One region of the uncultured Phyllobacterium sp. genome, then DNA from elsewhere that is predicted to be linked to it. Evidence: riboswitches for the same ligand, from Rfam matches in the RefSeq annotation. Region 1 holds a riboswitch; the other holds the start of a gene.
What was found. A riboswitch is a leader RNA that binds a small molecule or an ion and turns the genes downstream of it on or off. The one in region 1 is predicted to bind S-adenosylmethionine.
Positions count from the first base shown of each region.

Region 1 (14,468 bases):
CCAAGGCCGATCCAGCCCAGCACCGCAATGAGCAGAAGCGGCGCGGCCGGGATCATCAGCCAGCCCAGCACGCCCATGGTGTAAAGCGTATCGCCAATATCAATGCCGGCCAGCAGACACGGGTGAACACTGTTCTCATCCACCGTGCAGCCAAGCGTATTGGCGATCGCATAGGTCACCAGGACCGACAACAGCGGCAATAGCGCAATGAACGTCAGAATGGCGAGCACGACAGCTGCCGCACGCCGTTTCGAGCCGGTTTTCCGAGGCATCGCAAACCTCCAATCCTGCATGACAAATCCCAGGAATACATCTAGGCCCGTCAAATCGGCGTCTTGTCAATCAACCGCGGTTCACGACCGGAAATGTTTGGAGAGTTTCAGGCCCTGCGCCTGATAATTCGAGCCGAGGTCGGTGCCATAAAGGGCCTTGGGCCGCTCCAGCATATGTTCATAGATCAGGCGGCCGACGATCTGGCCATGCTCGAGAATGAACGGCACCTCGTGGCTGCGCACTTCAAGTACCGCGCGGCTGCCGGTTCCGCCTGCGGCGGTGTGCCCGAAACCCGGATCGAAGAACCCGGCATAGTGCACGCGGAATTCGCCGACCAGCGGATCGAACGGCGTCATCTCCGCCGCATAAAGCGGAGGAACATGCACGGCTTCACGCGACACGAGAATGTAGAATTCATCGGGATCGAGCACCAGTTCGCGTGCGCCGCGATCATGGATCGGCTCCCAGAAATCGAAGAGGTCATGCGCCCCGCGCTTGTCGACATCCACCACGCCCGTGTGGTGCTTGCCGCGATAACCGACGAGGCCGTTGGCATCGCCGGTCAGATCGATGGACAAGGCAATGCCGCCGCCCGATATGTTAGGCGTGTCCGACGCCACGAGCGTCTCGCTTGCATGCAGTGCGGTCAGTTCCGTCTCGTCGAGCTGTGCCCGCCCGGTGCGGAAGCGTATCTGCGAGAGACGCGATCCTGCCCGCGCGACAATCGGGAAGGTACGCGGGCTGACTTCGAGATAGATGGGGCCATTATATCCCGCCGGCACCTTGTCGAATTCCTGTGCCCCGTCAACAATGACGCGAGTGAAAATATCAAGACGCCCGGTCGAACTCTTGGGATTGGCCGATGCCGAAACCCCGGCGGGCAGCGCCAGGCTTTCCAGCAGCGGGACGATATAGACACAGCCGGTTTCCAGCACGGCACCGTGACTGAGGTCGATCTCGTGCAGCTTGAGTTTTTCCAGCTTGTTGATGACGGGGGTTCCGGGCCCCGGCATGAAACTGGCGCGCACGCGATAGGCTTTCGTGCCCAGGCGCAGGTCCAGGCTGGCAGGCTGGATCTGATCAGCGTCGAAATCACGCTCGGTTTTCAGTGCACCGGCCTGATGCAATGCCCTGATGCCGCTATCTGCCAGAATGCCCGCTTCACGTATACTCATATCGACCGCCGAAACCTCATATAATTTCCCAAAAGCTTTAGCGTCTCACCCGATTGACGCAAGCCGCCAAGAGGATTAAAGCAATTTTATCCCGTGGTGATTTGGCCGGCCGGCTTGCAGCCACGTTAAACAATTTGCTAAAAGAGGCCCGGTCTCGTCCGGCCTTTTTGCGATTCCCGCAAGGCCGGTTTTTTATTGGCCAGATTCTGGCAGATTGAGAAGACGATGACCACAACCCGTAAGCTGCGCCCCGCGACACAACTCGTTCATGCCGGAACCTTGCGCTCCGGTTTCGGTGAAACATCGGAAGCCCTCTTCCTCACCCAGGGCTTTGTCTATGACACGGCGGAAGCTGCCGAATCCCGCTTCAAAGGCGAAGAACCCGGCTTCATCTATTCACGCTACGCCAATCCGACAACCGACATGTTCGAAAAGCGCATGTGCGCGCTTGAGGGCGCGGAAGATGCGCGCGCAACGGCTTCGGGAATGGCTGCGGTTGCGGCGGCAATCCTGTGTCAGGTCAAGGCCGGAGACCACGTTCTGGCAGCGCGCGCCCTGTTCGGCTCGTGCCGCTACATCATCGAGACGCTCCTGCCGAAATATGGCGTGGACTTCACCCTGATCGACGGCTCCAAGGCCGAGAACTGGGAAAAGGCCATCCGCCCGAACACCAAGGCGCTGTTCCTGGAAAGCCCGACCAACCCAACACTCGAGATCGTCGATATTGCCGCGGTGGCCAAGGTCGCCAATTCCGTCGGCGCCAAACTGATCGTCGACAATGTGTTTGCGACCCCGCTGTTCCAGAAGCCGCTGGAACTTGGCGCCCACATCGTCGTCTATTCGGCCACCAAGCACATTGAAGGCCAGGGACGCTGTCTTGGCGGCGTCATCCTTTCCGACAAGAAGTGGATTGACGAAAACCTCCACGAATATTTCCGCCACACCGGCCCGGGCCTCAGCCCCTTCAATTCCTGGATCATGTTGAAGGGTCTTGAAACCCTGCCTGTCCGCGTCCGCCAGCAAACCGAAAGTGCGGCGAAAATTGCCGACTTCCTCGCGGACCATCCAGCAGTTTCCAGGGTTATTTACCCCGGCCGTGCGGATCACCCGCAGGCGGACATCATCGCCAAACAGATGACCGGTGGTTCCACGCTCGTGGCCTTTGAACTCAAGGACGGCAAGAAGGCGGCCTTTGATTGCGAGAACGGACTGGAAGTGGTGCGAATTTCCAACAATCTTGGAGATTCGAAGAGTCTCATCACACACCCCGCGACAACCACGCACAAAAACCTTACAGATGAAGCGCGTGCAGAACTTGGCATTTCGGACGGGCTGTTGCGCCTGTCGGTTGGCCTGGAAGATGCCGACGATCTGATCGAGGATTTCGATGCTGCCCTCAAGGCAGCCAAGTAAGATAGAACCAATCCCGCACTGAAACCAATTTCAGTGCGGGAACGGTATATTTAAGTATAAACGTTGCAGAATGTTGGCTATTCACATTAAATTTAATCATCTTTATGTATTGTAATGGTTGACGAGACGGCCACGACCCGCAATATCATTGATAAGACAAGGTTTATCATGTATCGCGCAGTCACTCAGAATATTGAAGTAATCGTAGAGCCATTCTATCTGGAGGAGCAGTCCAATCCGGAAGAAAACAGATATGTCTGGGGATACCGGATTACAATCGCCAATGAATCCGACGGCACCGTCCGGCTTCGGGCACGCTATTGGAAAATCACCGATGGGAACGGCCAGATCGAAGAGATTCGCGGCCCGGGTGTCATCGGTGAACAGCCGGTGCTCAATCCCGGAGACTCGTTCCAGTATTCCTCAGGCTGCCCGCTGACAACGACATCCGGTGTGATGGTTGGCCGTTATTCCATGGAAAGCGAAACCGGAAACTTGTTCGATATCGAGATACCGGCTTTTTCGCTTGATTTGCCGGATCAATTGCGGACATTGAATTAATTCTCGACCGGACTGTTGCCTTTGCAGAGCGCAATCGTTGCAAGCGCCATTTTGATCACATGCATGAGTACACGCCCTGATGACCAGCCAAACTGAAATGCCGTACCTGAAGGCGCTTGCCTGCTCCGTCGTTACCTTTGCCATTGGTGTCGGCGCACTTTTTATGGGCTATGCCCTGCCAAGCATTCAGGCCGGCAAGGCCGGCATGCCGGAACTTCTGGCGCTGGCGCTTGTGCCGGGCCTTGTCGTCGGCCTCTTCGCCAAACGTTCGGCGAAGCCGTGGCCGTTGTGGCTGATCATCGGTGCGTTCCTGATTGTCCTGGTTGCCGTCACCGCTGCCCACGAGGCGCTGGTATCCTGGCGGATCGCCAACGGGCTGCTGAAATAACAATTCACGTGCAGCGCTTGTGACGTCGCATTACGCCTTCTTGACGAATTCCGTTTTCAGAACCAGGCCTTTGACCTGTTTGGTGTTGCACTCGACTTCACCCTCGCGGCCGTTCAGGCGGATATTCTTGACGAGCGTGCCCCGCTTGATCGTCTCTGACGTTCCCTTGACTTTCAGATCCTTGATCAAGGTGACGGAATCGCCGTCCTGAAGCTCATTTCCGTTGCTGTCGCGTACGTCCACAGGGGGCAATCCTCGTTTGGATGATCAGTTTTTTGGCAGGAATTCCGCGGGGTCAAACTCGTAATGGGTCGAGCAGAACTCGCAGGTCACGCTGATCTTGCCATCTTCGATGCTGTCCGTGATCTCTTCGGCGGTAAATCCGGAAAGGACGCCTGCAATCTTGTCACGCGAGCAGGAACAATCGTCGTTCACCGGCACGGCGTCGAATACGCGGACGCCGCGTTCATGGAACAGGCGGTACAACAGCCGTTCGGCACCCACCTGCGGATCGGTCAGTTCCGAACTCTCGATGGTCGCAACCAGAGCCTTTACTTCAGCCCAATCATCGTCCTCTTCAATATCGTCCTCATCCTCGTCGGTATCCGGCGCATCGCCCGCAGGCAGATCACGCTGGCGGATGCGCAACTCGGATTCCGGCAGGAACTGCACGATCAGCCCTCCGGCGCGCCATTGCTCGACGGGTTTGCCATCCTCGCCGCGTTCTATGAGCTTGGCGACGGACAGGCGGATATCGGTCGGAATCTGCTCCGACTGGCGGAAATAGGTCTTGGCTATTTCCTCCAGGTTGGAACCGTCGAGTGCAACGATGCCTTGATAGCGCTGGGTGTACTCGCCCTGATCAACCGTCAGCGCCAGCGTTCCCGTCCCCATCAACTGCTCCGGCGAAAGCCGGTGCGCGGCGATCGCCTCGGCCAGCCGGTCTTCGTCATAGCGGGCATAGGCGCGCACCGAATTCGGCGTGCGGAAATCAACCACCAGCATGTCGACAGGCCCATCGGACTGCGACTGGAAAATGAACTTGCCGTCGAATTTCAGTGACGTTCCCAAGAGCACGGTCAGGACAATCGCTTCGGCCAAGAGCTTTGCAACCGGCTCCGGGTAGTCGTGCCGGCTGAGAATATCGTCCAGTGCCGCACCCAATTGCACGGCGCGGCCGCGGGCATCGAGTGTCTCGACTTGAAACGGCACAACCGCATCATCCCCGGCGAAGACGTATTCGTCGGAGCGCTTGGTGATGTCAGGCATATCAGACACGCGGGCGACCTCCTTCGAGACACCAGGCTAGAATGGCTTTTTGTGCATGCAACCGGTTTTCGGCTTCATCGAAAACGACCGAGTGCGGCCCGTCAATAACGGAATCCGTTACTTCTTCGCCGCGATGGGCAGGCAGGCAGTGCATGAACAGGGCATCGGGATGCGCGTGCTTTATCAGGGCATCATTGACCTGATAGGGCATGAACACATTGTGACCGCGCGCACGGCCTTCCTGTCCCATCGAAACCCATGTATCGGTGACGATGCAGTCAACGCCCTCGACAGCCGCGATAGGATCGGACGTCAGCTTGACATTGCCGCCGGCGCTCTTGGCCCAGGCGAGATATTTGCTCTCGGGCTCGCTGCCTTCCGGCGTGGCAATATTCAGGTTGAAATCAAAGCGCGCAGCCGCTTCGACGAGCGAATGCAGCACATTGTTGCCATCGCCTGTCCAGGCAAACGTCTTACCCCTGACCGGACCGCGATGCTCTTCGAACGTCATGATATCGGCCATGATCTGGCATGGATGCGTGTCGTCCGTCAGGGCATTGATGACGGGAACCGTGGCGTTCTCAGCCATTTCGATCAGCCGGTCATGGGTCGTCGTGCGCATCATGATGATATCGACGTAGCGCGAAAGCACCTTTGCCGTATCCGCAATGGTCTCGCTGCGGCCGAGCTGCATTTCGGAACCGGTGAGCATGATGGTTTCGCCGCCCAGCTGGCGCATGCCGACATCGAAGGACACACGGGTCCGCGTCGAAGGCTTGTCGAAAATCATCGCAAGCACCTTGCCTGCAAAGGGCTTCTCGATATTGCCTGCCTTGAGGCGGTTCTTGCGCGCGCGCGCATCATCAAGAATGGAACGCAACACACCGGAAGAAAGCGCCGAGATATCCGTGAAGTGACGGAGGTCCTGCTTGATTGTCATGACAGTTCCCTACGCACTCTTCTGCCGGGCCGTGACCGACAGACGTTCGGCAGCGGCTTCAATCCGGGAAAGGGCCTCACGGGCCTCTTCTTCGGTCACGACCAAAGGCGGCAGCAACCGAATGACGTTGTCGCCGGCACCAACGGTGAGCAGGTGTTCGTCACGCAGGGCCTGAACGAGCGCTGTATTGGGAACAACACTCTTGATGCCCATCAACAGGCCGCGGCCGCGTACTTCCGCAATGACCTCGGGATAGCGATCGGAGATCGAGGCAAGGCCCTGCTTCATGAAGAGGGCGACCTGCTGCACATGCTCGAAAAAGCCGTCGGCGAGAATGACATCAAGTACGGCATTGCCGACGGCCATGGCGAGCGGATTGCCGCCATAGGTCGTGCCATGCACGCCGGCTGTCATGCCCTTGGCTGCCTCGACCGTTGCGAGACAGGCGCCAAGCGGGAAACCGCCGCCGATGCCCTTGGCGACAGCCATGATATCGGGCGTGATACCCGACCACTCATAGGCAAAGAACTTGCCCGTGCGTCCGACACCCGACTGAACTTCATCGAGGATCAGCAGCAGGCCGTTCTCGTCGCAAATCTTGCGCAGACGGCGCAAATCCTCATCCGGCACGGGACGCACACCGCCCTCGCCCTGGATCGGTTCAATCAGGATGGCAGCGGTCTGGGGACCAATGGCCGCCTTCAATGCCTTCTCGTCACCAAAGGGCACCTGATCGAAGCCCGAGACTTTGGGGCCGAAGCCTTCGAGATACTTTTCCTGGCCGCCGGCAGCGATCGTCGCCAGCGTCCGGCCATGGAACGCGCCTTCGAACGTGATGATATGAAACCGTTCCGGGTGACCGTTGACATAGTGATAGCGCCGCGCGGTCTTGATCGCGCATTCCAGCGCTTCCGCCCCGGAATTGGTGAAAAACACCTTGTCGGCAAACGTGTTGTCCACGAGACGCTGACCAAGACGCCTTTGCCCCGGAATTTCATAAATATTGGACAGATGCCAGAGCTTGTCAGCCTGGGTCTTCAGGGTTTCGACGAGATGCGGATGCGAATAACCCAGCGAATTGACGGCAATGCCGGCAGCGAAATCCAGATAGCGTTCACCGCTCTCGGTCGTCAGCCAAACACCGTCTCCTCGCTCAAAGCGCAGATCCGCACGAGCAAAAGTGTCGTATAGCGGTTGCGCGTTTGCGTCCGTCATGTCGTTTCGGGCCTCCAATACCCTGTTTTGATCTGCTGTTTGCTAAGAAGAAACCGGCAGCGATGAAATCAAAAAGCCGCCCACAAGGGCGGCCTGACGCTGGTAATATCATCATTCAATCCGCAATTGTCAAATGAACACTTCAAAAACATAGCCGCGACAGTGCGTCCGCGCGAGGCGGTCTTTCCATAAGGTTTTCAAATCTGTAGCCAAGCGACCATACGGAAAGCGACATGATCTGCAAGAAATGTCATTTATGCCGCGTTTTCTCGCGCAAGTTGGGGAAAACCCAAAAAAGCAAGCCGCTTCCCACGCCCGACTCTTGTCACAGAGTCATCGCATATTGTAGCTTGAGAAACGGAATAGCTAGATTTCGTGCGGCGGACCTCGTCACCTGGATAGATATAGTATCTGCAATCTGGAGCAATCCAGATGTGAGGGAAGGATTCAGCCTAGAGTCCGCACAATACGGAGCCAAGGAAGATGAACTGGACAGATGAGCGCGTAGAACAGCTGAAGAAGCTTTGGGCCGAAGGTCTGAGCGCAAGCCAGATCGCAGCACAGCTGGGTGGCGTCAGCCGCAATGCGGTCATCGGCAAGGTGCACCGCCTGAAACTGTCAGGCCGCGGCAAGACCACATCGACCCAGACACGCAGCAAGAAAGTCAACACGACCGCTTCAGCCGGACATCGCAGCAGCGTCAGCACGTCGGCGCAGATGACGAGCCGTGTTGTGACCAAGAGCGTTGGCGCAACAGCGCTGCAGCAGGAATATTTCGTCGACACGGTTACGCAGACCGTGATGAAGCCCTCGACGGATGTCGTGGTGCCGATCTCGCGGCGTCTCGAACTGGTGCAGCTCAGCGAGCGCACCTGCAAGTGGCCGATGGGCGATCCGTTGCAGCCTGATTTTCACTTCTGCGGAAATGATGTCGGCGAAGGCGGCCCGTACTGCACCTATCATGCCCGCCTGGCCTATCAGCCGGCGTCCGATCGCCGCCGCGCTCGGTAATCTGCAAGGCACATAGATAGGGAAAGGCGCCGTCAGGCGCCTTTTTTATTGGCGTCAAGCCTTGGCTTTCTGCGGACCGAAGGCAACCGTGAACGATGAGCCCTCGCCAACGCGGGAGCGAACCACAAGCCGGGCCCGGTGCCGCGTAAGGATGTGCTTGACGATTGCCAGACCGAGACCCGTGCCTTTCTGGGCCCGGCTGGTCTCGATATTGACGCGATAAAAGCGCTCGGTCAGCCGCGGTATATGTTCTTCCGGTATGCCAGGGCCAAAATCCTGAATAGTGGCTTTGATCCCCTCGCCATTGTTTTTGAGCTCGACAACCACCTTCTTGCCGGACTGGCCGTATTTGCAGGCGTTCTCCAGAAGATTCTGGAAAACCTGCGTCAGTTCATCCCGATCGCCGAGGACCATGACCGGCCCGGGATCGATATGGCGTTCGATTTCAATGTCGAGGTGCGTGGCGAGCGGGCGGAGAGTGTCCACCACATGATTGAGAACGATCGTCAGGTCCACCTGGTCCTTCACCGCGATATGGGCCTTCATTTCGATGCGCGACAGGGACAGAAGATCATCGATGAGCCGTGCCATGCGCTCAGCCTGCTTCTGCATGATCTCCAGAAAATTGTCGCGGGCAACGGCGTCGTTGCGCGCGGGACCGCGCAGCGTTTCAATGAAACCGCTGAGTGACGCCAGTGGCGTGCGCAATTCATGGCTGGCATTGGCGATGAAGTCCGAGCGCATGCGCTCCAGACGATGCGCCTCGGTCAGATCGCGGAATGACAGGAGATACTGGCGGTCGGAACCGCCCTGGTCCAGACGCAGCACTGTGGCGCGATACCAGCGTTCAACCGGGACACGCTCGGAATAATCAATCGATCCGGCCTGCGCATCCGACATGACCGACTGGACCAGCGTCTGCATCTCCGGTGCGCGGAAATGCAGGAGCAGCGTACCGCCGCGCGCCAGAGGCCCGAAAGCGCCGTTGGCCGCCGGATTGACATAAAGAATTGTCCCTTCGTGATCAAAGATGATCAGGGGATCGGGCAATTGCGCCGCAAGCTGCTGACCGGACAGGCGGAAGATCGCCGGATCGCTGACCGGCTGTGCACGGGTGGTGTCGTCGCTGCGCGGGATGCTTGCCGACAAGGCGACCACGCCCAGGAGCAGAAGCATCAGAATGGCAAAGCTCAGCCACCAGGACACGCCGGAATTCAGAACGAGAGCGGTGAGAAAGGCAGCGGCACCAAGAATATAGCGCGCGCGAATGATCCGCTGCATCGCCCTTTGCCGCAAACCGCGGCTTTCCTGCCCTGAACCGAATATGCTCATGCGTTCAACTCCCTGCCCTGCCATGCTTGTCATCGACACTGGACGCCACAACGCTGTCCCAATAACATGGCTTCATGTCAATTGAGGGAGACTGTCTTGGCCAAAAATTCGAAAGAGAAATCCGACCAGCCGCATGTCGGTAAGACAACGCTTAAACTCAGGATCGATGGGAAGAAGCGGAGTTTCGATATCGACGATGCCAAACTGCCGGACTGGATTGACGACGGCGCCCTTGCGTCCGGTGACTTTCCCTACACGGATAAAATGAACAGGGCCGAATACGAAAAAACACTCGAACAGCTGCAGATTGAACTGGTCAAAATGCAGAGCTGGCTGCAGGAAACCGGCGGCCGCGTGATAACCGTCTTCGAAGGGCGCGATGCAGCCGGCAAGGGCGGAACGATCTTTACCTTGCGCCAGTACATGAACCCACGCAATGCGCGCAACGTTGCCCTGCCCAAGCCCACGGAAACCGAAGGCGGGCAATGGTACTATCAGCGCTACGTCTCGCATTTTCCGACGAGGGGCGAATTCGTCACGTTTGACCGCTCCTGGTACAATCGCGGTGGTGTCGAACCCGTCATGGGTTTCTGTACGCCGGAACAGCATGAATCGTTCCTCGAGGAAACACCCGGCTTCGAACGCATGATCGTTGCCGACGGTATCTTCTTCTTCAAGTTCTGGCTCAATATCGGCCAGATCATGCAGTTGAAACGTTTTCACGATCGACGCCACAGCCCGTTGAAGAACTGGAAGTTCTCGCCGATGGATATTGCCGGTGCCGAAAAATGGGATGACTACACCAACGCCCGGAACGAAATGATGGCCCGGACCCATACGGCCCATGCGCCGTGGACCGTGGTGCGCTCCAATGACAAGCGCCGCGCCCGCATCGCCGTTATCCGCCGGGTTTTGCTGAGCTTGCCCTACAAGGGCCGGGATGTCGGGGTGATCGGCAATGAAGACGCTCTGATCATTGGTTCCGGTCCGGGGTTTCTTGAGTAGATTGTGCGGGCCGATGCGGCGTTTTCTCCCATAGGAAAGGCCGCGTGTTCAACTGCCCCAAAGCACGCCATGCCGCCAGGGACATGAGCAACCAGTAGAGCGGTATCCATGGCAGGATCCTGCCGGGCATTCCCTTGCCCGCCAGCGCGCGCTGCCCCAGCCGGTGGAACGAGAGATACCCCATCACGATATTGATGAGATCGATGCAGAGAATATCCCGATGCAGGGCAAAGACATCGCTTCCGGAAAGCCAGCACAAGGTGACCGAGAGCATAAACAGCAGCGTGACGGGATAAAGCAGGGATGAAACGATCATCCCCACCGCCAGAAGGTGATAGACGACGAAGCGCAGAATGCCCAACTGGACGAGAAGGGTAAACGGCTGGCGCATCTGCACAAGCCACGTCTGCATCCAGCCCTTGAACCAGCGCGTTCGCTGGCGAAACCAGATGCCGATTTCAGTTGGCGCATCTTCGATCGTCGCGCGTTCGATCATATCCGTCCGATACCCCAGACGCGCCAAACGGGTTCCGAGTTCCGCGTCCTCCGTGACGTTGTGCGGATCCCACCCTCCGATGGCGGTCAGGCAATCGGAACGAAAATGATTGGAGCTGCCGCCAAGGGGCAAGACCAGCCCGCGATGCGCGAGCCACGGCAGGAAGCTCTGGAAGTGCGCCGCATATTCGAAGGCGAACAGACGCGCGACCAGACTTTCATGGGCATTGGCGACCGTCAACGGAGCCTGGAGGCAGCCGAGTTTTTCATCGGCGCGCTGGAAGCGTTGAAAGGCTTCCAGCAACTGGTCTGGGTGGGGGCGATCCTCTGCATCGTAGACCACGACAAACGCTCCCTTCGACAGCAGGAGCCCGTAATTGAGCGCCTTTGGCTTCGTCCGCGGGCCATATCCGGATACGGAAATGATATCGAAGGACTGAGGCAGCCCCTGGCGCCTCAATGCGGCGAGTGTCGCCGCGTCATCCCCTTCGCAGAGGAAGAGAACCTGAAGCTTTGAACGCGGCCAGTTCAACGCCAGTATGGCTCTGACGAGCTGCGGAACAATGTCTGCTTCCTGATACAGTGCAATCATAACCGTGTAGATCGGAAGCTCTGCAGGATTTATTGCCAGCAGGGGTAACGGATTGTCGCCACGCGCATTTTTGCATGCCACGAGGCGCAGCAGGACACAGGCAAGAAAGAACAGCGAGAGGATGACATGCGCACCCTTCCAGCTCAGTTGCTGCTTCTCAAAGGCGCCCAGCAGCAGACAGCTTGCCAATATGCCGATCAGGATGCCTTGCTGGCCTGTCAGGACAGTTTTGGCCGAGTATTCGCAGCGGGAGTCTTCGATCATTCTTGCGGCTCTATCGGCGAGCAGATGCTGATGCCCGGCCCTGAGAAGCTCGCGCACCCCTGAGGGCGTGGTCACGCTCAAGCGGCCAGCCAGCTCCTTGCGGCTCGACAGATGGCGTTTGACTACGGCAATGTCGGCGATTGTCGGCGCAATATAGGTCAATGCATTGCTGTCGTGGTTGAGTGTCGTCGCAATGCGCGCGTGCGGCAGAATGGTGATATCCGGGCCCGATCGCAGAAAAATGCCGGTTGTTTGCGGTGCCGCTTCAAAAGCCAGTCCCGTTATGTCGGCGATACATTGGCCGATCAGCGCATCTTTGCCGCGAACGCTGGCGTAGAGTTCCTCGATAAAGGACGTGTTGCCGGCAATGGAATCCCTGAAGGCCCGTACGATCAGGATTTTTGCCAATCCGGCGCGGTGGAGACGCGCGGCCAGAGCCACTTCGATGTCTCGATGCAGCATCTTCCCTCTACCGAGAGCCTGATCTTTGAATATTATCGATCGTCAAGGCGCGTGTTTTCTGTAGAGGGAACGCCAACAGCATGAACTCAACTCACAATTCATAATTGAAAATAAAATTCGGAACAATTTATAGCGTTATAAGCGAAGAATAATATTGTTACGTCTCTTTATACCAATGGCAATTCTTCATAAGTCGAAGAACGGCACCTATTGCAGCCCATCACTCCGTGCAGCGGCACAGGACGGCCATCAAACCTGTCATGTCAGGATCACCCATGCTACTCTTCGGGCAAATCACATGGGCATCTCAAATCGAATGCATATCCGCACAATCGTTTTTTGCACGGCAGTTTTCCTTGGGGCGGGATTGTCACAATTCAGTGCAGCATCGGATTTCCCGCACTATTGGGATGGCCGGGAACATGTTGCCAAGCCAAATCTTTCGACGGTCGAGCGCATCCGGTTTGTGACCACGGTGGATTACCCTCCGTTCAATTTCATCGACGCCAGCGGACGGATATCCGGTTTCAACATCGATCTGGTGCGGGCCATTTGCAGCGAATTGAATGTGACCGCGATTTGCCAGATCGAAGCGCGTCCGTGGAATGAACTTCAGCAGACCGTGGAAAACGGCGAAGCCGAGGCCATTATCGCCGGATTGAAGCCGACGACACAATTGCGTGAAAAGTTTGCATTCACCGCCCCCTACATGCGGCTGCCTGCCCGTTTCGTCACCCTGAAGGAAACGACGCTGGAGGAACCTCTGGCAGACAAGCTCGAGAAGAAAGTGGTTGGCGTCGTGGACGGGTCGGTGCATCAGGCGATTTTCGCCGATTACTTCCCCGGGGACAGATGGGTCGGCTACCCCACACGCGCCCTGATGCTGAAGGATTTGCGTGACAAGAAAATCGATGCGGTTTTTGGAGACGGATCCGACCTGTCGTTCTGGATCGGCAGCCCGGAAGCGCAGAATTGCTGCACATTTTCCGGCGGGCCTTATATCGCACCACAGTTTCTGGGCGACGGCATGATGATTGCCGCAACCGCGAAGAACACAGATCTCGTCGATGCCTTCAATTTTGCATTGAAATCCATGGAGGAAAAGGGCACGACCTCCGAACTCTATCTACGGTACTTCCCCGTCGATTTTTATTGAAACCGCATGCAAAAGCCTTGTGAGACGCCGTGGCAATTGACGCGGCGAAGCTGCCGCCATAGTGTCCGCGCGCTTCACCACATGGCAGGAAAACAGGAAACCAAGAATGACTTCGCGCCCCAACACCCAAATCGAACTGACCCCCGAGCTGATCGCGGCGGCAGCAGAGGCCAAAGCATGGCCCTTCGAAGAGGCGCAGAAGATCATCAAACGCTATGAAAAGTCCGGCTATCCCGACTCGATCCTGTTCGAGACAGGATACGGCCCGTCCGGCCTGCCGCATATCGGCACGTTCGGCGAAGTCGCGCGCACGTCGATGGTCCGCCACGCCTTTCGTGTCCTGACGAAGGACAGCGTCAAGACAAAGATCCTTTGCTTCTCGGACGACATGGACGGATTGCGCAAGGTTCCGGACAATGTGCCGAACCGGGAGATGATGGCTTCGCATCTGGGCAAGCCGCTCAGCCGCATTCCCGACCCGTTCTCCAACGAGTATCCATCGTTTGGTGCGGCCAACAATGCGCGGCTGCGGGCGTTTCTCGACCGTTTCGGTTTCGACTACGAATTTGCCTCGGCAACGGACTATTACGCTTCCGGCCGGTTCGATGAAACATTGCTCAAGATGCTCGCGGTCTATGACGATGTCATGAACATCATCCTGCCCACCCTAGGTGAGGAACGCCGGGCAACCTATTCGCCTTTCCTGCCCATCAGCCCGCGCACCGGCGTTGTCCTGCAGGTCCCGATGATCGCCCGCAATGTGCAGAAGGGCACCATCACCTATGAGGACCCCGATACCGGCGAACACATCGAAACGGAAGTGACCGGCGGCAAGGTCAAGTGCCAGTGGAAGGCCGACTGGGCCATGCGCTGGACCGCCCTTGGCGTTGACTACGAGATGGCCGGCAAGGATCTCA
Region 1 is NZ_CABSQF010000003.1:290-14,757, forward strand. Features, by position in the region: gene RDL77_RS02425 (hypothetical protein) at 1-272, opposite strand, end outside; gene RDL77_RS02430 (2'-deoxycytidine 5'-triphosphate deaminase) at 354-1,448, opposite strand; SAM riboswitch at 1,532-1,611, shown strand; gene RDL77_RS02435 (O-succinylhomoserine sulfhydrylase) at 1,674-2,861, shown strand; gene apaG (Co2+/Mg2+ efflux protein ApaG) at 3,030-3,422, shown strand; gene RDL77_RS02445 (hypothetical protein) at 3,502-3,810, shown strand; gene RDL77_RS02450 (alkylphosphonate utilization protein) at 3,841-4,053, opposite strand; gene RDL77_RS02455 (Hsp33 family molecular chaperone) at 4,078-5,079, opposite strand; gene argF (ornithine carbamoyltransferase) at 5,081-6,019, opposite strand; gene RDL77_RS02465 (aspartate aminotransferase family protein) at 6,029-7,234, opposite strand; gene RDL77_RS02470 (GcrA family cell cycle regulator) at 7,718-8,245, shown strand; gene phoR (phosphate regulon sensor histidine kinase PhoR) at 8,300-9,577, opposite strand; gene ppk2 (polyphosphate kinase 2) at 9,740-10,582, shown strand; gene RDL77_RS02485 (glycosyltransferase) at 10,551-12,395, opposite strand; gene RDL77_RS02490 (transporter substrate-binding domain-containing protein) at 12,763-13,551, shown strand; gene RDL77_RS02495 (lysine--tRNA ligase) at 13,658-14,468, shown strand, end outside.

Region 2 (14,468 bases), on a different contig from region 1:
ACAGGATGTCCTGTGGCGGCGCACCAAGGTCGGCCTGCATGTGACCGACGCCCAGGCCGACGCCCTCGAAACCTTCATGGCCAAAACCGTCCAGCGCCGATCGGATACCGTGCCGCAATAGGCTCCACGCTGCCCTATCCAGCGGTGAAGGGCGGGCGGCCGTGCTGGCCCGGCCTTCGTTTATCGGGATTTTCCGATTGAACCGATATCAAAGGGTGTCGTTTGATAAATTTCGTTTATCCAGTTGGACAGGAGCAAATGCGCATGCGAGCGCCAGCGATTGGGCGGCGGCCTTGATGTGTCGTCATCGGGGAAATAGTTGAACGGCAGGTTGATCGGTATCCCGGCCTGAATATCGCGGAAATACTCATCGGCCAGCGAACCGGAATCATATTCGAGATGGTCGAGCACATAAAGGCGGCGATACCGCGGATCTTCGACAATGCAGGCTCCCTTCTCCTCCGAATGTGCCAGCAGCCTCAGTTCCGGCCGCGCAAGAATGTCCGCCGGCCGCACTTCGGCCCAGCGTGATATCGGAATGGCGAAATCGTCGGAAAAACCGTTGAGATAGGGCGACGCTGTTTTCAGGATTCTCTGGCTGTAGACACCGAATGCTTTTTCGCCAAGCGCATGCTTCGGCACGCCGTGGAAATGATGAAGCGCCGCCATCGCCCCCCAGCAGACGTTCATGGTGGAATGGACGTTGGTTTGCGTCCACTCCAGGATATCGCGCATTTCCGGCCAGTAGCTGACATCCTCGAACGGGATTGTCTCGACGGGGGTTCCGGTAATGATGAAACCGTCGAACGTGCGGTGCTGCGCCTTTTCCCACGTCTGATAAAAGGCGCTGAGATGGTCTTCGGGCGTATTCTTCGGCTTGTAGCTGCCGACGGTCACCAGCGAAAGTTCGATCTGCAGCGGCGAAGCGCCAAGCAGGCGCGCGATCTGCAATTCTGTCTTGATCTTGTTGGGCATCAGGTTCAGCAGCCCGATCTGGAGCGGGCGGATATCCTGACGGATAGCCACGGCTTCCGTCATCACGCGTACGCCCTCGCTTACCAAAGTATCGAAGGCGGGCAGTTTATCAGGAATCTTGATAGGCATCACGGTCACCAAAAAAAGCCGATAGATCGCTTCCGGTCCGCACGCGGCCCTTTAGCGAGTTTTTTAACGTGGCTGCAAGCCGGCCGGCCAAATCACCACGGGTTCTTCAATACTGGATGCTTGTGCAAATAGCTATCGGATTCAAATGCGGCGGGCTGTCGCTCGCCGCATGGGCCAGATGCGACAGTGTTTCACTGCCGCCTCAATCGTGCGTTTCACCGGAAAAAGCGGTCGCCTGCATCGATGGCCGCCGGCAATAGCCGGCATACCACGCGGCAAGGCGCGGGCGTCCCTCGGCAAACGGATAGACGTTGCGAAACGCGATCCAGTCGAGCGTTGTCGCCAGGGCGATCTCGCCGATGCGCGGCAGGCCCTCGAGGGATGCTTCCTTCTCGGCGAAATCGCAGGCCGCGATGATTTTCTGCAACTGGGCATCGCGCATGGTCGGCCAGCGCAAAGGCTCCGGCCGCCGCTCGGTTTCCCAGCGCACCACGATGCCGGAATCGGCAATGCCCTGCGCCGCCGCCTGCAGGCGCAGTGTTTCCCAGCGTGCTTTCCCGTCTGACGGGATGAGGGCGGAGCCACCGGGAAGCGTACTGAGATAGTCCGCTATGGCAACCGAATCGAACAGCGCAAAGCCATCCTCGCCGATCAGCACCGGAACCTTTCCCAGCGGGTTGAGCGCATAGACTGCCTCATTGCGCCGGGTTGGGCTGGTTTCGTGGTGGATGACCTCGACCCTGTCCGCCAGACCGATTTCGTGAATGGCGACCAGTATCTTGCGGGCGTAGGGCGAGTGTGTCTGGTAAAGCAGCTTCATGGGGAATCCCGGATGATGGAGCGAGTCGGCACGGACAATCGCCCGGCAGGCCCGCGGGATCAAGAGGACTCCAGCAGAAGCCGGATATCAGAGACCGTATAGCTGAAGCAGGCTCTTCATGCGGCTTGTGGCAAGTTCCGGCCTGTCGAGAACATTGGCCTGATCGGCCAGCCGGAAAATATCGGCATAGTGAACGATACCGCGCGCCGACTGCATGCCGGCGGGCATGGTGAAATGGCTCTGGTGACCATTGAGCCAGGCCAGGAAAACCACTCCCGCCTTGTAATACTGTGTCGGGGCTTCGAAGATTTTGCGGGACAGCGGCACGGTGGGTTCGATCACCGCGCGGAAGGCCGTCGTCTCGCCCTTTGCCAGCAGCGCCAGTGCCTTCGAGGCCTGCGGCGCGACCGCATCGAAAATGCCGAGCAAGGCGTGGCTGTACCGGGCGCCGTCGCCCTCGATCAGTTCGGCATAGTTGAAATCATCGCCGGTAAAGCACAGGACACCCTCGGGCAGCCGGTTGCGCAGGGCAATTTCCCTGGTGTTGTCGAGCAGCGAGATCTTGATGCCTTCGACCTTGTCCCTGTTGTCATTGATGATGGCAAGCACGGTTTCCAATGCGTCGTCGAAGGCATGGGAGCCCCAGTAGCCGGCGAGTTGCGGATCGAACATGTCACCGAGCCAGTGCAGGACGACCTTGTTGCGCGTCTGGCGCAGGATTTCGCCGTAGACGGCCCGGTAGTCATCCGGGGATTTTGCCACTTTGGCGAGCGCCCGGCTGGCCATCATCACGGCCCGGCCGCCCTCAGCCTCGACAAAGCCGATCTGCGTTTCATAGGCGGCGATCACGTCTGCGAGGCTGCGGGTGTCTTCCGGGGCCAGTTGGTCGGTCCCCGCACCGCAGGCAAGGTCGGCCCCCGGCACGCTGCGCGCCTCGGCGAGCGAGCGGCGGATCAGTTCCTGCGCGCCTGCCCAATCCAGCCCCATGCCGCGCTGGGCCGTGTCCATGGCTTCGGCGATCTTGAACCCGAGTGACCAGAGATGATGGCGAAAGGCCATGGTGGCATCCCAGTTGATGGCGGGCGAACCCCAGGGAGCGCTGTCCCGAAGCGGATCTGACACCACATGGGCGGCCGCGTAGGCGATACGGCTGAAGGATGGCGGAGCATCCGGCCGCGCTGTCGGCTCGCCGGAAAGGCGGTGGGCTGAAAGTGTGCCATCGGCGGCGGGCAGGTTCAGAACTAGGCTCATCATATCGCTCCCGGTCGTATGAAGGGCTTTGTAATTTGGAACGTTCCAAAAAACAAGAGGAAAAAATCCGAGCCTTTGCGTAGCCAAAAATAAACAGCCGCCAGCTGAGCGAGCTAAAATGAGCAAAAAGTCACCGTAAATCATGGTTTCCTGTGCTGTCCTGACGATGTATCCTGATAGTCCTTGATTTTTCCTGCTTGACATATTTGGAACGTTCCAATTATATCCATCGTCTGACTGGGAGGAAGACCGTGAGCCGAAGCCGGACAACCGTTGTGGATATTGCGCATGCCGCCGGCGTGTCGAAATCCACCGTGTCCCTGGTTCTGCAGGGCAGTCCGCTGGTCAATGAAAAGACCCGTGAGAAGGTCAACAGTGTCATCGCCGATCTCGGCTATGTCTATAATCGCGGTGCGGCCAACCTGCGCCAGGCGCGCTCGAAAATCGTCGGCATCGTGGTCAATGACCTCACCAACAGCTTCTTCGCCGAACTCGCCGTCGGCATGGATATGGTCGTTCAGTCGGCGGGCTACGTGCAGTTCCTCGCCCATAGTGGCGAGAGTGTCGACCGCCAGCGCGAAGTTATTGCGTCCATGCGGGAAAACGGCATTGCCGGGATGATCCTGTCACCGGCGCGTGGCACCGAGGCGGCGGATATCAAGCCGTTGATCGACAGCGGTATTCCGGTGGTGGTCGTGGTGCGCAATCTGCCGGGGGCCAAGGTCTCCACCTTGCTTTCCGACAATTATACCGGCGCGAAGGCCGCCGTGCGTCATCTGGTTGCCCTTGGCCACACGCGCATCGGCTTCATGGGCGGCTTTCTCGATACCGCGGTTTTTGCCGAGCGGTTGCGCGGTTATCGCGATGCCCTGCAGGAAGCGGACATTGCCGTCGATGAGGCGCTGATCATCCATTCGGCGCCGTCCCGCGCCGGTGGTGTTGCCGCTGTGGAGCGCATGATGCTCCATCCCGATCGGGCAACGGCGGCGCTGTGCCTCAATGATGCGGTGGCCTTCGGTGTCTGCGATGGTTTGCGGGCCGTCGGCATCGAGCCCGGCAAGGGTTTTGGCGTGATCGGTTTCGACGACGTGATCGAGGCCAAGACCGCCGTCCCGGCGCTGACAACCGTTTCGGTCGACCCGCAGGGCATGGGCCAGCGCGCGGCCCAGCTCCTGCTCAAGCAGATCAATGCCGGCGGCAATGAACAGGAATCGCTGGTGACATCCGTGCGCCTTGTGGTGCGGCAAAGCTGCGGTGCGCCGGTCAGGAACAATCATCTGGAGGAAATGGCATGACGCGGTGGGGATTGATCGGAGCAAGCACGATTGCGCATGAATGGGTGATCGATGCGATCCGTGCCGAAGGCGGCGAGATCGTTTCCGTCATGAGCACCAGTGCCGAGCGTGGCCGGAAATATGCTGCCGATCACGGCATTGCCAAATCCGTTACATCCCTCGATGCGCTGGTCGGCGATCAGGATGTCGATGCGGTCTACATCTCGACCACCAATGAACTGCACAGGGATCAGGTGCTCGCGGCCGCAGCTGCGGGAAAGCATGTGCTGTGCGAAAAGCCGCTGGCCATGAGCCTTGCGGATGCGCGGGCCATGGTTGACGCCTGCCGTGTGGCCGGTGTGGTGCTTGGCACCAATCATCATCTGCGCAATGCCGCGAGCCACACAGCCATGCGCGATGCCATTGCTGCCGGCAGCATCGGCACGCCGCTCGCCGCCCGGGTCTTCCATGCGGTCTATCTGCCGCCGCACCTGCAGGGCTGGCGGCTTGACAAGCCGGAAGCCGGCGGCGGCGTCATTCTGGATATCACCGTGCATGACACGGATACACTGCGCTATGTGCTGGGCGACGATCCCGTCGAGGCGGTTGCTGCCAGCCAGATCGGCGGCCTTGGCAAGGCAGGCCTTGCCGATGGCGTCATGGGCGTGCTGCGCTTCAAGTCGGGCCTGATTGCCCAGTTCCATGATGGTTTCACCACGAAATATGCCGAAACCGGCTTCGAGGTGCACGGCTCCGAAGGCTCGCTGGTCGGCCGCAATGTCATGACGCAGAAGCCGGTCGGCACCGTCACCCTGCGCAATGCCGAGGGTGAAACCGAGCTCAAGCTCGACCACCGGAACCTCTACGAAACCGGCATTGCCAAATTCCATGCCGCCATCCTCGGCAAGGGGCAGCCGCCGGCAACGGGTGAAGACGGTGTCTGGTCGCTTGCCGCCGGTCTTGCGGTCACCGAGGCCGCCCGCACCGGCACCGCGCAGACAATCAATCCAGGTCTTTGAAGAGAACGACACCAGGCATGAGCAAGCACATAACCCCTGAAGAGGCGGCAGGCCTCATCCCCGACGCAGCGATCGTTTCGGTCTCGTCGTCGAGCGGCCTTGGCTGCCCCGATCTGATGCTGAAAGCCATCGGCGCGCGTTTCGATGCCACGGGCCATCCGCGCGATCTGACCACGCTGCATCCCATTGCGGCGGGTGACATGAGCGGCATCAAAGGCATCGATTACATCGCCAAGAAGGGGCTGCTCAAGCGCATTCTCGGCGGCTCCTACCCTTCCGGGCCATCGACCGCCGAACCGCCGCTGATCTGGCAGATGATCGGCAATGACGAGGTGGCTGCCTACAATATTCCCTCCGGCATCCTGTTCGACATGCACCGCGAGGCGGCGGCCAAGCGTCCGGGCGTTCTGACCAAGGTCGGGCTCGATACATTCGTCGACCCGGACCGCCAGGGCTGCGCCATGAATGCTTCGGCCGCCCGCGAGCCGGTGGTCCGCAAGATCGAGTTTGAGGGCGAAGAGTGGCTGTTCTTCAAACCCGTTATCCCGCAGGTCGCCATCATCCGCGCCACCACGGCCGATGAGCGCGGTAATCTGACCTATGAGCATGAGGGCGCATACCTCGGCGGCTTCGATCAGGCTTTGGCCGTGCGCAACAATGGCGGCATCGTCATTGCGCAGGTCAAGCGCATCACCAAGAGCGGTTCGCTCAAGCCGCATGATGTGCGCGTTCCCGGCATTCTCGTTGACTATGTCGTCGTCGACCCCGACCAGAAACAGACAACGCAGACCGTCTACGACCCGGCCATCTCAGGTGAAATCTTCCATCCGCTCGACGATTTCGCCCTGCCGGATTTCAACATCCAGAAGGTGATTGCCCGCCGTGTCGCGACGGAGCTTGAGGCAGGCAGCGCCGTCAATCTCGGTTTTGGCATCTCCGCCAATGTCCCGCGCATCCTGCTCGAAGAGGGCCTGCATGGGGCTGTGACATGGGTGATCGAGCAGGGGCCGGTCGGCGGTATCCCGCTTCTCGATTTTGCCTTTGGCTGCGCCTCCAACGCCGAAGCCTTCGTGCCGTCGCCGCACCAGTTCACCTATTTCCAGGGCGCGGGTTTTGATGCCTCGCTGTTGTCCTTCCTCGAGATCGACAAATCCGGCTCGGTCAACGTGTCCAAGCTCAGCTTCCGCCCGCATGTGACGGCCGGTGCCGGCGGTTTCGTCGATATCACCGCGCGGGCCCGCAAGATCGTCTTCTCCGGCATGTTCAATGCCGGTGCGAAGGTGCATGTGGCCGATGGCAGGCTGGTCATCGAGAAGGAAGGCAAGCTGAAGAAACTGGTCAACGAAGTCGAGCACGTCACCTTTTCCGGCCGCCGTGCCGTGGAGCAGGGGCAGGACATTACCTATGTCACCGAGCGCTGCGTCATGGTCCTGCGCCCGGAAGGCATCGTGCTTACCGAGATTGCACCGGGTGTCGATCTCCAGACCCAGATTCTCGATCAGTCGGAATTCCCGCTCATCGTTGCCGGCGATCTGAAACTGATGGCGGCAGAGCTCTTTGCCGAAGGGCCTTTCGGCTTGAAGCTGCCGCAGAAACCGGAAAGGACGCTCCATGGCTGAGCCCCGCATCACGGTTGACTTCAACGGGCCTGTCGCAACCATCACCGTGTCGCGCCCGGAAAAACTCAACGCTTTCGATATTGCCATGCTGAAGGAACTTTCGGCCGCGTGCGACGAATTGGAGGCCAATGCCGATATTCGCGTCGCCATCCTGACCGGCGCCGGCAAAGCCTTTTCCGCAGGCGGCGACATCAAGGCCTGGGCGGCGATGACGCCGAACGAATTCGGTCACGCCTGGGTTCGTTTCGGGCATCGCGTGTTCGAGCGTCTGGCGACGTTGCGCGTGCCATTGATTGCCGCGCTCAACGGCCATGCGCTGGGCGGCGGGCTCGAACTTGCCGCTGCTGCCGATATTCGCATTGCCGAGACGCATATCCGCATCGGTCTGCCGGAGACGGGCCTCGGCATGGTGCCGGGCTGGTCGGGAACGCAGCGGCTTGTCCGCCGGTTCGGGGCACAGGCTGTCCGCCGCATGGCGCTGGGCGGTGAAATCTTCAGCGCGACCGAAGCCGCCACGCTCGGGATCGTCGACCATGTGGTGGAAACCGGTGCCGCCGTCACCGCGGCCCAGGCCTATGCGGAGCGGATCGCCAGGCGCGGACCGGCTGCGGTGGAAGTGGCGAAACTGATGATTGCGTCGGCTAACGGCGAAGACAATGGCACGGCGGTCGAAGCCCTCGGCTCGATCCTCGTCGCCAAAACAGCGGACCTGAAAGAAGGTGTTTCGGCCTTCGCCGAAAAGCGTGAGCCCGTGTTCAAGGGAGAATGGTAATGACGGTTCTGATGCGGCCACAAGCGCTCGACAATTTCAAGGTGCGCGAATTCCGGATGCTGATCGACGGCAAATGGACCGATGGTGCAGAGGGCGGCGTGATCGAGCGCAAGAGCCCCGGCCATGGTGTCGTGGTCTCGCGCTATCAGGCGGGTACGAAAGCCGATGCGGAGCGCGCCATCCGTGCTGCCCGCAATGCTTTCGACAACGGCCCGTGGTCGCGCATGACCGGTGCCGAACGCTCGAATATCCTGCTCAAGGCGGCTGATCTGATTGCCGCACGTTCCGACGAACTTGCCTATCTCGACTGCATCGAATCCGGCAAACCAATTTCGCAGGCCAAGGGCGAGCTGGGCGGCGCGGTCGATATCTGGCGCTATGCCGCCGCGCTCGGCCGCGATCTGCATGGTGAAAGCTACAACACGCTGGGCGACGGCACGCTGGGTGTGGTCCTGCGTGAGGCGATCGGTGTCATCTCCATCATCACGCCGTGGAATTTCCCCTTCCTCATCGTCAGCCAGAAACTGCCCTTTGCCCTGGCCGCCGGCTGCACGGCCGTCGTCAAGCCGTCCGAACTGACCTCGGGATCGACGCTCGTTCTCGGTGAAATCCTCATGGAAGCCGGTGTTCCCGCCGGTGTCGTCAACATCCTTGCCGGCACGGGCGCCGAGGTCGGCGCACCGATGACCACCCATCCGGATGTCGATATGGTCTCGTTCACAGGCTCGACCCTTGTCGGCAAGCTGACGATGGCCAATGCCGCCCAGACGCTGAAAAAGGTCTCGCTGGAACTTGGCGGCAAGAATCCGCAGATCGTTTTCCCCGATGCCAATCTCGATGATTTCATCGATGCGGCGGTGTTCGGCGCCTATTTCAATGCCGGTGAATGCTGCAATGCCGGTTCACGCCTGATCGTTCATCGGGATATTGCCGATGAGGTCACGCAGCGTGTTGCCGCGCTGTCGGCCAAGGTCCGGGTTGGCGATCCGCTTGATCCGCAGACCAAGGTCGGCGCGATCATTACACCGGAACATCTGGCCAAGATCGACACCTATGTGCGCAATGCCGCATCGGCGGGCGCTGCCGGTTCCCATGGCGGGACGCCGCTGGGTCTCGGCCTTGGGCAGTATATGAGCCCGACCATTCTTTCGGCGGTGCAGCCGGATATGGCCGTCGCGCGTGAAGAAGTGTTTGGTCCTGTGCTTTCCGTGCTAACATTCGAAACGATGGAAGACGCCATCCGGATTGCCAATTCCATCGACTACGGCCTGTCGGCAGGCGTATGGAGCCGCGATTTCGATACGTGCCTGACGGTAGGCCGCCGGGTACGTGCCGGGACCATCTGGATGAACACGTTCATGGATGGTGCAGCGGAGCTGCCGTTCGGCGGTTATCGCCAGTCTGGCCTTGGTCGTGAACTGGGCCGTCATGCGGTCGAGGACTACACCGAGACCAAGACCCTGAACATGCACATGGGGCGGAGGACATTACTTTGGGCGTCGAATTAAATCGATTGTATTCGCCATTCGGCTTATTGTATGAATGAGGCAGGCTGAGGGATAACTGAGGTCTAGGGTAGTGGGAATTTTATCTTTTTTTCCTTGGGAGGAATGAAATGAATAAGTTGATGAATACGGTTGCTGCGGCAGCCATGCTGCTCGGCACGGCCACGATGGCCCGCGCTGCCGAAAACGTCGAAGTCCTGCATTGGTGGACATCCGGCGGTGAGGCGACAGCGCTGGAAGTCCTGAAGAAGGATCTGGAAAAGAAGGGCATCACCTGGTCCGACATGCCTGTTGCCGGTGGTGGCGGTACGGAAGCCATGACCGTTCTGCGCGCCCGCGTCACCGGCGGCAACCCTCCGACAGCCGTGCAGGCCTTGGGCTTCGACATCACCGACTGGGCCAAGCAGGGCGTTCTTGCCAACCTTGACGATGTCGCATCGAAGGAAAAGTGGGCCGACGTTATTCCCGGCGCGCTGCAGAACTTCTCCAAATATGACGGTCACTGGATCGCCGCACCGGTCAACGTCCACTCCACCAACTGGATGTGGATCAACAAGGCTGCACTCGACAAGGCTGGCGGCAAGGAACCCAAGAATTGGGACGAACTGATTGCCCTTCTCGACAACTTCAAGAAGCAGGGCATCACACCGATCGCCCACGGCGGTCAGCCATGGCAGGACGCGACGATTTTCGACGCGGTCGTGCTGTCGCTCGGCAATGACTTCTACAAGGCGGCTTTCATCGATCTCGATCCCAAGGCTTTGGGCGGCGCGAAGATGAAGGAAGCGTTTGACCGCATGACCAAGCTGCGCTCCTATGTGGATAACAACTTCTCCGGTCGCGACTGGAACCTTGCCTCCACCATGGTTATCGAAGGCAAGGCCGGCGTGCAGTTCATGGGCGATTGGGCCAAGGGCGAGTTCGTCAAGGCCAAGAAGGAGCCAGGCAAGGACTTCGTTTGCATGCGCTTCCCGGGCACCCAGGGTTCGGTCACGTTCAACTCTGATCAGTTCCTGTTCTTCAAGAAGAGCGATGCTGAGCACAAGTCGCAGCTCGTCATGGCATCGTCCATCGAGAGCCCGACCTTCCAGTCCGCTTTCAATGTCGTGAAGGGTTCAGCTCCGGCACGTACCGATGTGTCCGATGCAGCCTTCGATGCCTGCGGCAAGAAGGCGATCAAGGATCTTGCTGAAGCCAACAAGGCCGGCACGCTCTACGGTTCCATGGCCCATGGCTATGCGGTTCCGGCCGCCATCAAGAATGCGATCTATGACGTGGTTACCCGCGAATTCAACGGTGACCTGACATCAGACGCAGCGGTCAAGGAACTCGTTTCCGCCGTGGACGCTGCCAAGTAAGCGCGCTCCTTCTGTCCGGGGCGCAAAGCCCCGGACAGGTTCCCGTGAACATGCACGGCAATGACCAGAACTTAAGAGTTGAAGGGGTGAGGCTATGGATACCCGCAGCCGCATACAGGACTTGATACCCAAACTGGTGTTGGGGCCGAGTTTTCTGATTGTCCTGATCTTCGTCTATGGCTTTATCATCTATACGGGCGTCCTGTCGTTCACCGACAGCAAGATGCTGCCGTCCTTTGGTTTTGTCGGACTGGAGAATTACCGCAAATTGTGGGCTTTGCCGCATTGGTGGCGAGCCATCACCAATCTGGGTATTTTTGCCTCGCTCTATATCATCATCTGCACCGTCATCGGGCTTGGCCTTGCCATCCTGCTGGATCAGAAGATCCGCATCGAAGGTTTCCTGCGGCCGATCTACCTCTATCCTATGGCGCTGTCGTTCATCGTGACCGGTGTTGCCTGGAAATGGTTCCTCGATCCCGGCATCGGCCTTGAGAACACCATGCACCAGTGGGGCTGGACCAGTTTCGCCTTCAACTGGATCAAGGATTCCAAGATGGCGATCTATACGGTGGTGATCGCCGCCGTCTGGCAGTCCTCCGGCTTCGTCATGGCCATGTTCCTTGCCGGACTGCGCGGCGTCGACAACGAGATTATCAAGGCGGCACAGATCGACGGCGCCTCGACGGCCATGATCTATCGCCGCATCATCATTCCGCTGATGCGTCCGGTTTTCCTGTCGGCCTTTGTCGTGCTCGCCCATCTCGCCATCAAGGCGTATGACCTGGTGATCGCGCTGACCGGCGGCGGCCCCGGACAGGCAACCGAACTGCCTGCGACCTTCATGTATTCCTATACGTTTACACGCAATTCCATGGGCATCGGCGCGTCCTCGGCCATCATCATGCTGATCACCATTTTCGCGATCATCATTCCCTATCTCTATTCTGAAGTCAGGGGAGGCAGCAAATGAGCGCTCCGAGTCCGGACAATGCCATCTCCAGCGGCAAGATGACCCGCGTCCTTATCTATATCGCCCTGCTGGTCTTCGCCTTTTACTACCTTTTGCCGCTCTACGTCATGGTGGTGAATTCGCTGAAGACCCTTGATGAAATCCGTCAGGGTGGCATGCTGTCGCCGCCGCATGAATGGACCATCGAGCCCTGGCTTGCGGCCTGGTCCACGGCCCAGATCGGCGTGCAGCCGACAGGTTTGAAGCCTTACTTCATCAACTCGATCATCATGGTCATCCCGGCCGTGGCGATTTCAACGGTGCTGGGCGCGCTGAACGGCTATGTGCTGACGAAGTGGCGGTTCCGCGGCTCGAACGTCATGTTCGGCATGCTGCTGCTCGGCTGCTTCATTCCGTTCCAGATCGTCCTCATACCGATGGCGCGGGTTCTCGGCGCTCTCGGAATGGCCGGCACCATTCAGGGCCTGATTTTCGTGCACGTGATCTACGGTCTCGGTTTCACCACGCTGTATTTCCGCAACTACTACGAAGCATTCCCGACGGAGCTGGTCCGCGCTGCGCAGATCGACGGCGCCAGCTTCTTCCAGATTTTCTGGCGCATCCTGCTGCCGTCGTCGGGTCCGATCATCGTGGTGTCCGTCATCTGGCAGTTCACCAACATCTGGAACGACTTCCTGTTCGGCGCCTCGTTCTCGGGGTTCAGCAGCACGCCGATGACGGTCGCGCTCAACAACCTGGTGAACTCGTCGACGGGCGTGAAGGAATACAACGTGCATTTCGCCGGCGCGATCCTCGCCGCACTGCCAACTCTTATCGTCTACATCGTTTCCGGGCGCTACTTCGTCCGTGGACTTATGTCCGGCGCCGTGAAGGGATAACCCAATGTCATTTCTCCAGATCAAGAACCTGCATAAATCCTATGGCAATGTCCCGATCCTGAAGGACATCAATATCGAGATCGACGAGGGTGGCTTTCTCGTCCTCGTCGGCCCTTCCGGCTGCGGCAAGTCCACCCTGCTCAACACCATTGCCGGGCTCGAACCGATCAGTTCCGGCGACATTTCGATCAAGGGCAAATCGATCAGCGGCCTGCACCCGTCCAAGCGCGATATCGCCATGGTGTTCCAGTCCTATGCGCTTTATCCGAACATGACCGTTGGCGGAAACATCGCCTTCGGCATGGAAATCCGCGGCGTGCCGAAAGACGAGCGTGAGAAGGCCATCAAGCAGGTTGCCGACATGCTGCAGATCGGCCATCTGCTCGACCGCAAGCCGAGCCAGCTGTCCGGCGGCCAGCGCCAGCGCGTTGCCATGGGCCGGGCGCTCGTGCGCAACCCGCAGGTGTTCCTGTTCGATGAGCCGCTGTCCAATCTCGATGCCAAGCTGCGCGTCGACATGCGCACCGAGATCAAGCGCCTGCACCAGCGGATGAAAACCACGATCGTCTATGTGACGCACGACCAGATCGAGGCGATGACGCTGGCCACCAAGATCGCCGTGCTCAAGGACGGCATCCTGCAGCAATTCGGCACCCCGGCGGAAATCTACAACAATCCGACCAACCTGTTTGTCGCCGACTTCATGGGCTCGCCGGCCATGAACCTGCTCAAGGCGAAAATCGAGGGCGGTGCTTCGGATTTGAGCGTCGTGCTCGACCGGCCCGATTCCTCGCCGTTGCGGTTGCCGATCAAGAAGACCAACAGCGCGCTGGTGGGCCATTCCGGCAAGGATGTGATTTTCGGCATCCGTCCGGAAGCCCTGACCGATCCCGATGGGGCAGACCGCAATGCGAGTTCGCTGGTGGAAGGCGAGTGCCTGATCGACGTGGTCGAACCAGCGGGGTCCGATACCTTCGCCGTGACCAGGCTTGGCAGCAAGGAAGTGGTGGCGCGCCTGCGTGCCGACGCCCAGATCCTGCCGGGGCAGAAGACACAGCTGGCGTTCAATCTCGACAAGGCCGTGTTCTTCGATCCGCAATCGCAGCTGCGTATCGGCGCCTGACGATCACGATGTCATGAACGCCGCGTCGCAACGAAGCCAATCCCCCGATATTGTCATCATCGGTTCGGGGATTGGCGGGTCGACTATTGCCGCCGGTCTGGCGGGATCGGGAGCAGACATCCTGATCCTGGAGGCGGGTGGTCATTTGCCCGACCGTCCGGAGAACCGCGATCCGCGCGCGATCTTCCAGAAGGGTTTCTTCCGCCCGGATGAAAGCTGGTACGATGCGGACGGCAAGGCGTTCAATCCCGGCAATTACTACAATGTCGGCGGCAATTCGAAGTTCTATGGCGCGGTGCTGACGCGTTACCGGGCCGAGGACTTTGCCGAGATGCGGCATCTCGAGGGGGTCTCACCCGCCTGGCCGTTTGCCTATGACGAGCTGGAGCCGTGGTACGGCAAGGCGGAGGCGCTCTATGAGGTGCGCGGAAGCCAAGGCGAAGACCCGACGGAACCGCATCATTCGACGCCCTACGGCTTTCCCCCCGTGCCGGACGAGGAACCCATCGGTATCCTGCGCAGGCGGCTGCGTGTTGCCGGTGTCCATCCGTTTTCCCTGCCGCTCGGCGTCGATATCGATACATGGATGTCCCACGGCAGGACGCCCTGGGATGCACACCCCAACAGCTTCAACGGCAAGATGGATGCGGAGACCACTGCCCTTGCCCAGGCATTGAAGCATGGCAATATCCGCCTGCAGACCAATTCGCGCGTCACGCGGCTCGAGACAGCTGCAGACGGAAAATCGATTGCCGCCGTGCATTACGTCAGG
Region 2 is NZ_CABSQF010000059.1:25-14,492, forward strand. Features, by position in the region: gene metA (homoserine O-succinyltransferase) at 181-1,104, opposite strand; SAM riboswitch at 1,136-1,213, opposite strand; gene RDL77_RS22510 (glutathione S-transferase family protein) at 1,307-1,924, opposite strand; gene RDL77_RS22515 (dihydrodipicolinate synthase family protein) at 2,012-3,175, opposite strand; gene RDL77_RS22520 (LacI family DNA-binding transcriptional regulator) at 3,427-4,470, shown strand; gene RDL77_RS22525 (Gfo/Idh/MocA family protein) at 4,467-5,468, shown strand; gene RDL77_RS22530 (acyl CoA:acetate/3-ketoacid CoA transferase) at 5,486-7,087, shown strand; gene RDL77_RS22535 (enoyl-CoA hydratase/isomerase family protein) at 7,080-7,859, shown strand; gene RDL77_RS22540 (aldehyde dehydrogenase family protein) at 7,859-9,367, shown strand; gene RDL77_RS22545 (ABC transporter substrate-binding protein) at 9,475-10,722, shown strand; gene RDL77_RS22550 (carbohydrate ABC transporter permease) at 10,817-11,695, shown strand; gene RDL77_RS22555 (carbohydrate ABC transporter permease) at 11,692-12,573, shown strand; gene RDL77_RS22560 (ABC transporter ATP-binding protein) at 12,578-13,696, shown strand; gene RDL77_RS22565 (GMC oxidoreductase) at 13,710-14,468, shown strand, end outside.
Region 2: linked by a shared signal. The riboswitch ahead of metA (homoserine O-succinyltransferase) and the one ahead of RDL77_RS02435 (O-succinylhomoserine sulfhydrylase) in region 1 are both predicted to bind S-adenosylmethionine.